3 regions of the Paraburkholderia sp. JPY465 genome follow, and region 1 is predicted to be linked to each of the others. Evidence: predicted binding sites of a transcription regulator. Region 1 holds the regulator's gene; each other region holds the start of a gene.
What was found. Region 1 encodes LexA, which represses DNA repair genes until DNA is damaged. Its sites were predicted from a motif close to ACTGTATNNNNATACAGT; they were not measured.
Positions count from the first base shown of each region.

Region 1 (4,330 bases):
TCGGTTCGCCGCACAGGCGGATCGCGCCGGCGTCGGGCGCCGCGATGCCGAGCAGCATGCGCAGCGTCGTGGTCTTGCCGGCGCCGTTGGGGCCGAGCAGCCCGAAGCATTCGCCGGTATTAACATGAAACGACAAGCCGTCGACGACCGTTTTTTCGCCGTAGCTTTTCCTGACCTGATGGAACTCGATGGGGGCGGCGGGCATGACTCGAGTGAGGCTCCGGGAACAAGACATAACGTACGCACAAGAACAAACAACATACCTGCGACGCACGCATTGCGCACAGGCCGCTTATTCTAGGGTATCGGCCACTGATGCGAGCGGGTGTCCGGGAACGCGTAATGCGTGGGATGCGATGCGTTCGCATACCAAGTTTTGCGGTGCCGCAAACGTGCGCGAACACTGCCTCAGCTGGCCCAACGCTTGTGCAGACGGCGTCAGCACGCACCGACTATGCACTTAGCGTTTTCCATCCCTTGCAAGCCGAATTGCGGCGCACCATGATTGATTCAGACCGCGCTTTCCGCGCGAATGGGAGAAGACAGATGGCGAGCTACCAGAAAATCCTGTTGTGCTACGACGGCTCGCGCGAAGGCCGCAAAGCCCTGCGTTGCGGCGCCGATCTGGCGTTGGACCTGAAGGCGGAAACGCATCTGCTGTCGGTCGTCGACATGCGTTCGAGCATCGCGCAAAGCGCGGGCTTATTGACCGATGTGGCCTGCGGAAGCTTCGAAAAAACGGCCCGCGAAATTCTGCAGGAGGGCGTGAACTGGCTGACCGAGCGAGGCGTGAACGCGCAGGGGCATTTCGCATTTGGTCATCCGATCGACGAGATCGCCAATCTTGCCAACGAGTTGCACGTTGACCTCGTGGTGGTGGGTCATCGCTGCCGGACCGGTTTGTCGCGGTGGTGGATGGGGGCGGGCAACACGCCGCTGCTCGACCGCGTGTCGTGCAGCATTCTGGTGGCGTGCTCTTCCGCGCAGGAGCAGCAGCAGGCGGCCGCGGCGTAATTCGAACAAACCTGACACGCGGCTGGCCGCAATGACCAGCCCGCGCATCCCTTCAGTTCACGGCTTGAACCTCACTCGTTCAGATTGATCGCCGCGAGCTTCCACGTGACCAGACCTTCGCGACGGAAGATGGCCGAATAGTTCGCGTTGCCTTCGCCGCGCCGGTACGTGACCACAAACTCGTTGAGACTCCGGTAGCCGGCCGTGCTTTGACGCCCGGGCGGCGGCGCGCTTGCCTGCGTGGGGGTGTCGCCCGCGGATGGTGCGGCCGGCGCTTCACCGCCCGCGGCTGGTGGGGCGGACGGTTGCTCGCCCGGTGTGCCGCGCGGCGGCATGCCGTTCAGCAGTGCCGCGACGCCGTCGGGTGTCGCATAGGCATCGACGAGCGGGCCGATCAGTGTCACGCCGATCACCGCGCCGATCGTGGCCATCTTGTTGCCGGCATCCGCTTCGAGCCGGCGCGTCAGCATCGCGCCCACCTGCTGCTTCAGGCTATCGCGTAGCGCGGGGAAGTCGACGTACTGATTGACGGTTTGCACGTCACGCGCGTCTGCCGCGCGTTTCAGATTGTTCACCGCGAGATACGGCGACGCGTAAATAAACCCCAGCGCGGCAATCACGATCACCACGATCAGCGTGATCAGCAGCGGCCGGGTGGCGCTGCCCTGTGCGTTTCGGAATGGTCATCGAATGGGACTCCACGTCAGTGATGATCTAACGTCGACCACGGCGAGGTCGAAACGATCCCATCCCACGCGAATCTCTGAACATCCGAAGTGCTTATTGCATGCGTGTTCAGAATTCGCTCAGGCTTCGAACACCGCGCCGTGCACGTTGGCTTCGTCGGCTATGCAACGATCGATCATACGGCATACGGCGTCGACCGTGCCGACCATGATCAGTCGCGACGGTCCATGATAGACCCGCACCGGTGCGCGGCGCGCGGGCTCCGCGATATTCAGCGCCGAATTCAGCGATACGCGCGCAAACGCCGGCAACGACGACGGCAGACCGCAAGCTTCGGCAGTCACGTCGAACAGCGACGGCGTGCGCGCCGCGGGCGCCTCGATCGGCGCGCAAGGCGTGAGCTTGCGCAGATGGCGCAGACGGCCGAACTGGCGAAAAGGCAGCAGACGGGCAAGGCGTTCCATGAGTCTCTCCAGACGATGCAGCTTAAATGCGCGGCGTAATGCGGGCGTTAATGCGGCTTGGGTCGGACAAACCGGCGCGAGCGTTCCGGCAACAGCGAAGGATCAGAACTCGCTGGGGCGAATCAGCCCGACCGCGATCCCTTCGAGCGCGAAATCCGCGCTGCCGGTTTCCACGAAGATGTTGTCGTAGTCGGGGTTTTCGGCGATCAGCTCGATGCCGTTCGGCCGGCGCTTCAGACGCTTGACCGTCACGTCGTCGCCAAGGCGCGCAATGATGATCTGGCCGTCTTTCGCTTCGCTGCGCTTTTGCACCGCGAGCAGGTCGCCGTCGAGAATGCCCGCGTCGCGCATCGACAGGCCGCGCACCTTCAGCAGGTAGTCGGGCTTGCTCGAGAACAGCGCCGGGTCGCACGCGTAGTGCTGCGAGATATGTTCCTGCGCGAGGATCGGGCTACCCGCCGCGACCCGGCCGATCAGCGGCAGTGACAACTGCATCAGGCCCGCATGTGGCAGCGTGAACTGGTGCGGCGCATCCTCCTGCCCGGACAGCAGGCGGATGCCGCGCGACGCGCCGGCCGCCAGTTCGATCACGCCCTTGCGCGCCAGCGCGCGCAGATGCTCTTCCGCGGAATTGGCCGAACTGAAACCGAGTTCGGCGGCAATTTCCGCGCGAGTGGGCGGAAAGCCGGTGCGTTCGATCGCGCGGCGGATCAGATCGAAAACCTGCTGCTGTCGTGCGGTGAGTTTTGTCATGGCCACTGTATGTATGAACAGGTGACTGTATTTTTATACAGTATTCGGCGCATTTCAAGCTTTACTTTAAGTTCGGCGCAAGGGGCGCGCTGGGGCGTCGTTTATCGGCGACATGGCGGCGTTTTCGGCGTCGGAACAGCCGGCGCGTCTGCCGTTACCACTTTTGGGCATTAAAAAATGAGGAAACATTATTTTTAATGATGAAAGCCCTTCGATAGACTGGCTTCCGGGTTGGCGCTCATGTGCACGTGACCGCGACGCAAAACGACACCAGACGCTTATCAGCGGACCATCACGCGGAGAAAAACTGAAATGAACCATCGGCATACGGGGCTTGCGGCTCGAACCAGAAAACTGATCACGGCGCTTGCCGTCGGCGCGGCGGGTACGCTCGGCATGTTGGGCGCAAGCGGTGTCGCGCACGCCGACACCACGCTGCTGAACGTGTCCTACGATCCGACCCGCGAGCTGTATCAGGACATCAATCAGGCATTCAGCAAGGAATGGAAGGCCAAGACCGGCGAAGCCGTCACCTTCAAGCAGTCGCACGGCGGCTCGGGCGCGCAGGCCCGCTCGGTGGTCGACGGTCTGCAGGCCGACGTCGTGACGCTTGCGCTCGCTTACGACATCGACGCGATCGCGAACAAGGGGCTCGTCGACAAGAACTGGCAGAAGCGTCTGCCGGACAACGCATCGCCGTACACGTCGACGATCGTGTTTCTGGTGCGCAAGGGCAACCCGAAGCACATCAAGGATTGGGACGATCTGGTGAAGCCGGGCGTGTCGATCGTGACGCCGAATCCGAAGACCTCGGGCGGCGCGCGCTGGAACTACCTGGCCGCTTGGGCGTACGCCGAGCATCAGCCGGGCGGCAACGCCCAGAAGGCCAAGGAGTTCGTCGGCAAGCTGTACAAGAACGCCGGCGTGCTCGATTCGGGCGCGCGCGGCGCGACCACCAGCTTCGTGCAGCGCGATATCGGCGACGTGCTGATCGCGTGGGAAAACGAGGCGTTCCTGTCGGTGAAGGAGTTCGGCCCGGACAAGTTCGAAATCGTGGTGCCGTCGGCGAGCATTCTGGCCGAGCCGCCGGTCGCGGTGGTCGACAAGGTCGTCGACAAACACGGCACGCGCAAGCTGGCGGACGCGTATCTGAACTTCCTGTATAGCGAGGAAGGCCAGGAGATCGCCGCACGCAATTTCTATCGTCCGCGATCGAACAAGGTGCCGGCCGATCTGACCGCGAAGTTTCCGAAGCTGAAGGTGTACACGATCGACGATTCGTTCGGCGGCTGGACCAACGCGCAAAAGACCCATTTCGCGGACGGCGGCGTGTTCGATTCGATTTATCAGCCGCAGTAACAACCACGGCCTGAAGCACAGGCACAGGCAAAAGAGCGCGCCCAGTGGGCGCG
Region 1 covers NZ_JBNDMT010000003.1:1,609,590-1,613,919, reverse strand. Annotated here, with positions in the region: gene nodI (nodulation factor ABC transporter ATP-binding protein NodI) at 1-205, opposite strand, end outside; gene QFZ94_RS22005 (universal stress protein) at 547-1,014, shown strand; gene QFZ94_RS22000 (DUF2939 domain-containing protein) at 1,086-1,643, opposite strand; gene QFZ94_RS21995 (hypothetical protein) at 1,821-2,165, opposite strand; gene lexA (transcriptional repressor LexA) at 2,268-2,918, opposite strand; gene QFZ94_RS21985 (sulfate ABC transporter substrate-binding protein) at 3,231-4,277, shown strand.

Region 2 (4,330 bases), on a different contig from region 1:
GGGCCGCATGCGCAAGGCGCAAGAGGATCTACTGATGCAAGCGCATGCCGACGGCCGCGTCAACGCAACGGTCCTGCGCTTGCCGGACTTCTACGGCCCTGGGGTGGAAGCCAGTCTGCTGCACCGCGCGGCGCAGGCTGCGGTGAACGGCGGCACCGCAGACATGGTCGGGCCGATCGACCGCCCGCACGAGTTCGTCTTCGTACCCGACGTCGGTCCGGTGGTTGCGCGGCTGATCGATACTCCCGCCGCGTTTGGGAAGATCTGGAACCTCGCGGGCGCGGGTGTCACGACGCAGCGCGAACTGGTGTCGGAGATGGAACGCCAGACTGGCAAAAAGCTCAAGTTGCGCGTGGCGGGCAAGATGATGCTTCGACTTGTTGGCCTGTTCAACCCTTTCATGCGCGAGATGGTCGAGATGAACTACCTGATGACCGACCCACTGATCATGGACGATTCGGCGCTGCAGCAGCTGATCGGGCCGATCCGCAAAACGTCCTATGTGGAAGGCATCCGGCAGACGATCGTCGCCGCGTCGAACACCCGTGCGCTGGCCACCGCAGCGTGAGGATCGCCATGAACGACTTCACTTCCAGCGCAGTCGCGCGCTTCATCACCCGTGCGTCTGTTGGTACGGCCCTCGTGGTAGTCGCTGTGGTGCTGCTCGCGGCAAGACAGGCGCACGCGGGAAGTACAGTAAGTATCGATCAGGCAGCTTCGGTAGTGTCGCGCCATGACATCGACATCGACGCGCCGCTCTCAACCGTGTGGGCGGTTCAGACAAACATCTCGGCCTGGCCGGCGTGGCGGCCCACCGTGACTGCAGTCAACTTTGACGGGACGCTGGCGGTCGGATCGGCATTCGAATGGGAGGAAGGTGGCCTGAAGATCACGTCGACGATCCAGCAGATCGTTCCGGAGCGACGAATCGTCTGGACAGGCCCGGCGCAAGGAATCTTCGCGGTGCATGTTTGGGAGTTCACCGCAACGGGGCGCGGCGTCCACGTGCACACTGAGGAGTCGTGGAGTGGTGAAGTCGTGAGGGCCAACGTCTCGACTCTGCAACCAATGCTGGACAAAGCCCTGCAGGATTGGCTGGCGCGGCTCAGGCAGGTAAGCGAAGCTGACTCGCCGCAACGCCAGTGGAGCACTCAGTGAGCGCTTGACCCGAGACATTGTTGCAAACCTGGGCGACTTCGGCTGATGACCGCTCCTGGCCGCTTGCAGCAGTGCCGGCGGCAACTAGCGTACCGAACAACGGCCATTGAGCGAGGGCGGATGAGGCGTCAGTTAGCCGAACTGGACGACGACCTCTACCGGCCGCTCGTGGCCGACTTCAGCCTGAGCGAGATATCGCGCTCAATCGACAAGAGGTAACTGCGGATCGCTGGTCCTATCGGCCACCGGAGATTTCGGCGGAGGAAGAGGGTGGGCCTCCGCGTGCATTGCTCCCACCGGATGACGTTCAAAAAAGAGCACGCTTCGTTGATAGATGGGTGTTACCTCGCTTGCGCATGTCGGAAACTCCGTATTTAGGGGCATTCACATTCGCTCACTGCACGTTCGCGGTACCATCGATCGCAGCAGGCGCACGCATGCTCTGACCTATCGTCTGAATTCACTTCTTCATCGTCCTCCGGGAGCTCGAGCAGCGCGTTCGATTCCGCCTCGGACCATGCCGCGGATATGGCATCAGTCGCTTTCAACCCATAATCCTCCGGGCACTCAACGATCGCATCGATCTCTTCAATGATGAGTTCGCGTACGTATGCGTTCTCGTCCTGCCCGAACCGTCGCCACGCGCGCTCGACGAAGTGGTGCACCATCACGACGGATCGCGCATCTATCTCAATCGCTATGCGGATCTTCAGAAATGGATCACTCGCCCATGGGGACTGCCACCGACCAACCAGAAACTTCGCGCTCATCATTCAATCAACAGGATGTCATTCGCACCAGCATACCCGGCACAGACGGTAGTCAAGTTCACGTACTCGTTCAATCGACAAGCGGCAGCTGCGGATCACCGGGTCTGTCGGCCACTGGCGATTTACGCGGGGGAAGGGGGTATGGTTCCGCGTGCATTGCTTCGACTGGATAGAGCTTCAGAAAGGAGCGCGCTTCATCGGTCGATCCGCAGGAGAGCCAATCGCCATACTGCGCCGGCGGGACGATGACAACGGAGCGCTTCTCTGCGCCGGGCCTATGAAAGCGCTTCATCAGCGGATGCTCATCTGAGTTCACCGTGAGCATTGTGAACGAGAGGTTATGCGAGCCGTCGACTTCCTTCCAGGAGCGCCAGAGCCCCGCGATTGCCAGTGGATCGCCGCTTGCCGTGCCGATTCTCCAACGCACCGCCTTGCCCGTCTCGTAGTTCGGTTCAAAAACGCACGACATGGAACAAGGCAGAGTTGGAGATTCTTCCATGCGCCGCTGAAGCTGCGTTTCTCCCCGACTGATTCTGAACGCGCGTTCATCGTATCGAACGCCTTCACGCCCGGAGGGATATGCCGCCTTGGAACGATGCCGAACGAAGCCCCAACTGTTTCGAACGCGTCGCCGCCGCGCCGGAAGATGGGCGCGTAGTAGTCCTTGTAGATCTCACGCTTGTAGTCGAAGTCGGGCTCCGGGAACAAGCTAAAAGCGTCCCAGGCGTCGTTAGGATTTGCTTCGTAACTGGTGCACATCAGTTCTCTCCGATATCGCGCCACGTTTGGCCACCGCTGGCCGGCAAAAAGGCCCGTGAGATATCGCCCCGGGCCCGCTCGCATCCATCGGACCGCCATCGAACCGGACGGGCCTACGCACGTTGTCCGCACGATGCTACACGTTCCGGCACTACTTGGAAGTAGCTGCAACACAGAGAAGCGCGTAATATACTGTACATCCATACAGTATTTTTGCCAGCTCCCCAAATGTCAGCGCTTCCGAGGCACGTCGAGGAAATCCATCCGTCGCTCTGGCGAGCCAGCCAGCTCGCGCGTTCGGCTGGACGGACTGTGTCCACAGGACATGACCACCTCTCGCGGGAACTGCCCGGGGGAGGGTGGCCCGTCGGTGCGCTGACGGAGTTGCTGCTCTCGCAGCCCGGGATCGGCGAACTGCGCCTCCTTCAGCCGGCGCTCAGTGCGGCAGCGAAACGCCCGATCGTGCTGATCAACATCAACCCGCCGCACAATCCCGGTGTCATCGGACTTTCGTATATCGGGGTACCGGTCGACAAGCTGATGACGCTGCAGCCTCAAAATGCGGCGGACGCGCTTTGGGCGACGGAACAGGTGCTGAAGGCGAACACATGCGGTGCAGTATTGCTATGGCAACAGCACATGCGCGCAGATTCGCTCCGGCGACTGTCGCTGCATGCGCAGGCCTCCGATGTGCTCTTCATTGCGCTTCGGCCGCTCATCACCCTGCACGACGCTTCGCCAGCAGCGCTGCGCCTGGCGCTGCGACCCGCGGTCAACGGCATCAACGTCGAAATCATCAAGCGAAAAGGGCCGGTCGGCATCGAGCCATTCGACCTCGTCCTCAAGCCGTCACCGGTCTTGCTGAGTCCGCACGGCCGCATGACCCGTCCCGCGCGCAAGGTCGCCCCGGTTCAGTCACCGCAGCCCGAGACGGTGGACTAAGAGGCGGCGAGGGCAGGGCGGTGACTGCCAGAAGGCGATGATCAACAACCTTGGCCACAGAAACGGTTGGATAACCATGCATATGCTTGTCACCCCGATGCGGCAACGTGGCAGGAAGCGCGGCAAGCACGAGGTCCAAAGCGCGGTGCCGGTCCAAGGCGACCTGATCGTTGGCCAGGAGAACTCACAGGAGCTCGGACGCTACACCGACGTGGCGCGCTTCCAGACGAGCGGCGCCGCGGATGCGCAACCGCTGCATTTGCTACTCGATGTGCGGCTCTCGCACATGGGGCCGCTTGGCTTCGTGCTCAGCGGCATCGAGCAGATTGACGGCGTGAGCTACGCGCAGTCGTGGTATTGCAAGGCACCATGATTGGCGTTCAACCTCACGGATCCACCGCCCGAGCGATGGATCATTTCGCGCATGGCGAGGGTGAGAAGACCCAGACGCCGGCACCGACGATTCCGGTGACGACCGCACGCTGGCTCGCCGTCGGCCAGCGCGCTTCGTTTCGGTACGGTTCTTGCGAAACCATTATGTCCATTTGAGGGAGGCTCATCATGGCAGAGCAACATCGCCCCGGCGAGATCGTCAAGACGTCGGGCATTTACAAGGTTGTTCGCGACGGAGACGGCGGTGCGCAGTTCGAAGTTACCTGTGTTGAGGGCGAGCACTTTCCGCCGACGCGCAGTGGCAAAGG
Region 2 covers NZ_JBNDMT010000005.1:23,431-27,760, reverse strand. Annotated here, with positions in the region: gene QFZ94_RS32815 (NAD-dependent epimerase/dehydratase family protein) at 1-568, shown strand, start outside; gene QFZ94_RS32810 (SRPBCC family protein) at 577-1,158, shown strand; gene QFZ94_RS32805 (hypothetical protein) at 1,533-1,928, opposite strand; partial or broken gene QFZ94_RS32800 (SOS response-associated peptidase) at 1,999-2,687, opposite strand; gene imuA (translesion DNA synthesis-associated protein ImuA) at 2,916-3,629, shown strand; gene QFZ94_RS32790 (hypothetical protein) at 3,706-4,002, shown strand; gene QFZ94_RS32785 (hypothetical protein) at 4,191-4,330, shown strand, end outside.
Region 2: a site for LexA is predicted at 2,879-2,896, ahead of imuA (translesion DNA synthesis-associated protein ImuA). Genes of this name have one in related genera too.

Region 3 (4,330 bases), 1.1 Mb from region 1:
ATCGTCCAGCCGAGCGTGCCGTGGCCGGTGTTCAGGAACAGGTTCGGCACCGGCGTGCGGCCGACGATCGGAGTGCTGTCCGGCGTCATCGGCCGCAGACCGGTCCAGAACGTTGCCTTCGACGTGTCGCCGCCGCCCGGGAACAGGTCGTTCACCGAAAGCTCGAGCGTCTTGCGGCGCGCCTCGCGCAGTGATTTGTCGAAGCCGACGACCTCAGCCATGCCGCCGACGCGAATCCGGTCATCGAAGCGCGTGATCGCGATCTTGTAGGTCTCGTCCAGCACGGTCGACACCGGCGCGGCAGCCGAGTCGACGATCGGCGCGGTGATCGAATAACCCTTCAGCGGATAGACCGGAATCTTCACGATGCCGTCGAGGAAGCGCGTCGAGTACGAGCCGAGCGCGACCACGAACGAATCCGCGCGCACCAGTTCGCCGCCGCACTGCACGCCGGCGATGCGGCCGCCCGTCATCGCGAGTGCGTCGATCGGCGTGTTGTAGCGGAACTTGACGCCCAGCTGCTCGGCGAGCGCCGCGAGGCGCGTCGTGAACATCTGGCAGTCGCCGGTTTCGTCGCCCGGCAGGCGCAGGCCGCCGGTGAGCTTGTGCGACACCGCGGCGAGCGCCGGTTCGGCCTTGCCGAGTTGGTCGGCGCTCAGCAGTTCGTACGGCACGTTGGCTTCCTGCAGCACGGCGATGTCTTTCGCTGCGCCGTCGAACTGCTGCTGCGTGCGAAATACCTGCAGCGTGCCGCCGGTGCGGCCTTCGTACTGGATGCCGGTGTCGGCGCGCAGCGCCTGCAGGCAGTCGCGGCTGTATTCGGCGAGCCGCACCATGCGGCCCTTGTTCACCGCATAGCGCGGCGCCGTGCAGTTCTGCAGCATCTGCCACATCCATTGCAGCTGGAATGCGGTGCCGTCGAGGCGGATCGCGAGCGGCGCGTGCTTCTGGAACATCCACTTGACGGCCTTCAGCGGCACGCCCGGCGCGGCCCACGGCGACGCGTAGCCCGGCGAGATCTGGCCCGCGTTGGCAAAGCTGGTTTCGAGCGCCGGGCCGGCCTCGCGATCGATGACGGTCACTTCGTGACCGGCGCGCGCGAGGTAGTACGCGCTCGTTACACCGACGACGCCACTGCCCAAAACGACGACTCGCATAGCTGCTCCAGATATCCAAGAATTGAGTGAGGGCAACGCGCGCTTCGATGGATTCGATCTGATTCGATTCAACGAGCTGCAACGTGAGGTGAAATGCCGTCTGCCCAGTGTTAACCGCTATACTATTAACAGTGAGGCAGGTTTTGTTATCGTATTTTCATCATTTTCAGCAAAAACACCATGCGTACCCAGCGCCATCCCGTGCGGGCTCTCGATAAGCTCGATCACAAGATCCTGCGGCTCCTGCAGCAAGACGGCCGTATGGCGATGAAGGACCTGGCGGAACGGGTCGGTTTGTCGGTGACGCCGTGCATCGAGCGCGTCAAGCGGATGGAGCGCGACGGCGTGATCACCGGCTACTACGCGCGCGTGAACCCGGCCGAGCTGGGCGCGGCGCTGCTGGTGTTCGTCGAGATCACGCTCGATCACAAGAGCGGCAACATGTTCGACCAGTTCCGGCGCGAGGTGCAGAAGATCCCCGAGGTGCTCGAGTGCCACCTCGTATCGGGCGATTTCGACTATCTGATCAAGGCGCGCATCGGCGAAATGGCCGATTACCGCAAGCTGCTCGGCGACATCCTGCTGCAGTTGCCGGGGGCGGTGCAGTCGAAGAGCTATGTGGTGATGGAGGAAATCAAGGAGACGCTGACGATCGCGGTGACCGACTAGGTGGCCGATCGCTGACGGGATTGGCCGCGCATCTCGCGGGCAACGAAGTGCTCGACAAACGGCGTAAACACTGTATATTTATACAGGTGTTTGCGCCGTTTTCCTTTTGCACTTCCAGTTTGCGTTTGCTCTGCGTGGCCCGCCGTGGATGATCCCGACACCCCTGACATTCCCGAATTTCTGATCGCGCCGCCGGCGCCTCGCAAGGGGCGTGGTGCGGTCACGAACCTGCAAGGCCGCTATGAAGTCGACCAGCGCGAGGCCGTCGACGACGGCTGGCAGGCGGCCGGCGAAGACGGTGAGCCGAAAGTGCTGCGCACGCAGGTGTTCGAGGAGCGCGCGAAAACCATCCTCACACGCAACGCGTCGCCGGACATTCCGTTCAATGTGTCGCTGAATCCGTATCGCGGTTGCGAGCACGGCTGCATCTATTGCTTCGCGCGGCCCACGCACAGCTACCTCGGGTTGTCGCCGGGGCTCGATTTCGAGAGCCGCATCTACGCGAAGATCAACGCGCCCGAACTGCTCGAGCGGGAACTGTCGAAGAAATCATATGTGCCCGAGCCGATTGCGCTCGGCGTCGCGACAGATGCATGGCAGCCGGCCGAACGCGACTTGCGGCTTACGCGGCGGGTGATCGAGGTGCTCAGCGAGCGCAATCACCCGTTCGCGGCGATCACCAAGTCGTCGCTGATCGAGCGCGACATCGACCTGCTCGCGCCGATGGCGGAGCGCGGCCAATTCATGGCGGCGATCACCATCACCACGCTGGACGCCGACATCGCGCGCACGCTCGAACCGCGTGCAGCCACGCCGTCGCGCCGGCTACGCACGATCCGTACCCTCAGCGAGGCGGGTATTCCGGTCGGCGTCAGCATCGCGCCGGTGATCCCGTTCGTCACCGAACCGGACATGGAGCGCGTGCTCGAGGCATGCGCGGAAGCGGGCGCCAGCAACGCGAGCTATATCGTGCTGCGATTGCCGTGGGAGGTCGCGCCGCTGTTCAAGGATTGGCTGAGCGCACACTTCCCGGATCGGGCCGAGCGCGTGATGCACCGTGTGCACGACATGCGGGGCGGCAAGGATTACGACTCGTCGTTCTCGACCCGCATGAAGGGAGAGGGCTTATGGGCCGATCTGCTCAAGCAGCGATTTCACAAGGCCGCGCGCCGGTTGGGGCTGAGCGGACGTGACCGCGGCATTCTCGACATGTCGCAGTTTCGCCGGATCGAGTCGCCGCGCGCCGAGCAGGCAAGCGAACCGGCTCGCGACAATCCGCAACTGAGGCTTTTCTAGCGTGCGGGAATACCTGCTGGTCCCGCTACGGTGCGTTACTGCGAAATTGCTTTGGCCGCTTCGACCTGGCTTTCGAAGTAGGTCTGAAATGCGAGCGCGAGACCGGTCATCAGCAGAAACGCACCGATCAGCAGCGAAAAGATCACGACGAAAATAACGGTCCAGCCGGAGCGGCTTTTGCGTTGCGTGTGGGCGTTGAATTGCGCATCCCATTTCCGATCCGGGCGTAGCCCGTAGACGAGCGCGGCCAGAAACGCGGCGAACAGCGAAACCGCGCCGATCGACGCGAGCACCCAGCCGAGGATCGACGCGCGCTCGGTCGCGATCAGCAGCATCACGCCGGGAGTGCCGATCAGCGTGCCGAGCAGATGGGCCCAGCCGAAGATGTCCCGCATGCCATGCAGATAGAAGCGGTGGGCGCCAAGGCTGCCGAACAGGAACGCCAGCGCGGCGGTGAGCGTCTTGGATCTGAAGCGCGGGGAGGTCGAGGCAATGGTGGACATGAACGCGTGGGCAGAGTGACAGGCGGTCGAAAGGAGCGGCGCGCCGCAGGACGTGGACCGACGCGCATTCTACGCCTGCGGCGGGCGGGTGGTCACGTTGAGGGCGAGCACCCGCGCTGAAAGCGCGGTGGCGAAACGCGCCGGACCTGGCTGAAGACTGGTGCAGCCTCTCAGCCACACGCGCATGCATCCGCGCGCTACGGCGTCGAATATGTGACGCGATAGATCGCGCCGGCGGTATCGTCGCTGATCAGTAGCGAACCGTCCGGCAGCGGCAGCACGTCGGCGGGACGGCCCCACACCGATTCGCCGGGTTGCAGCCAGCCTTCGGCAAAGACTTGCTGGCGTGCGTGGCTGCCGTCAGGGTCGGTGATCACGCGCACCACGCGGTAGCCGACCTTCTTGCTGCGGTTCCAAGAGCCGTGCTGGGCGATGAAGATGTTGTTGCGGTAGTCGGCCGGAAACATCGGGCCGTCGTAGAAGCGCATGCCAAGCGCCGCCACGTGCGCGCCAAGCTTGACCACGGGCGGCGTGAATTCGCTGCATGGATGATCCTTGCCGAACTCGGGGTCGGGCGTGTCGCCGCCGTGACAGTACGGAAAGCCGAAGTTCATTCCGACTCGTGACGCGCGGCTGAGCTTGTCGCTCGGAATGTCGTCGCCGAGAAGGTCGCGACCGTTATCGGTGAACCACAGTTCGTGGGTG
Region 3 covers NZ_JBNDMT010000003.1:557,704-562,033, forward strand. Annotated here, with positions in the region: gene QFZ94_RS17160 (D-amino acid dehydrogenase) at 1-1,157, opposite strand, end outside; gene QFZ94_RS17165 (Lrp/AsnC ligand binding domain-containing protein) at 1,338-1,826, shown strand; gene QFZ94_RS17170 (PA0069 family radical SAM protein) at 1,971-3,122, shown strand; gene QFZ94_RS17175 (TM2 domain-containing protein) at 3,158-3,625, opposite strand; gene QFZ94_RS17180 (PQQ-dependent sugar dehydrogenase) at 3,823-4,330, opposite strand, start outside.
Region 3: a site for LexA is predicted at 1,896-1,913, ahead of QFZ94_RS17170 (PA0069 family radical SAM protein). Genes of this name have one in related genera too.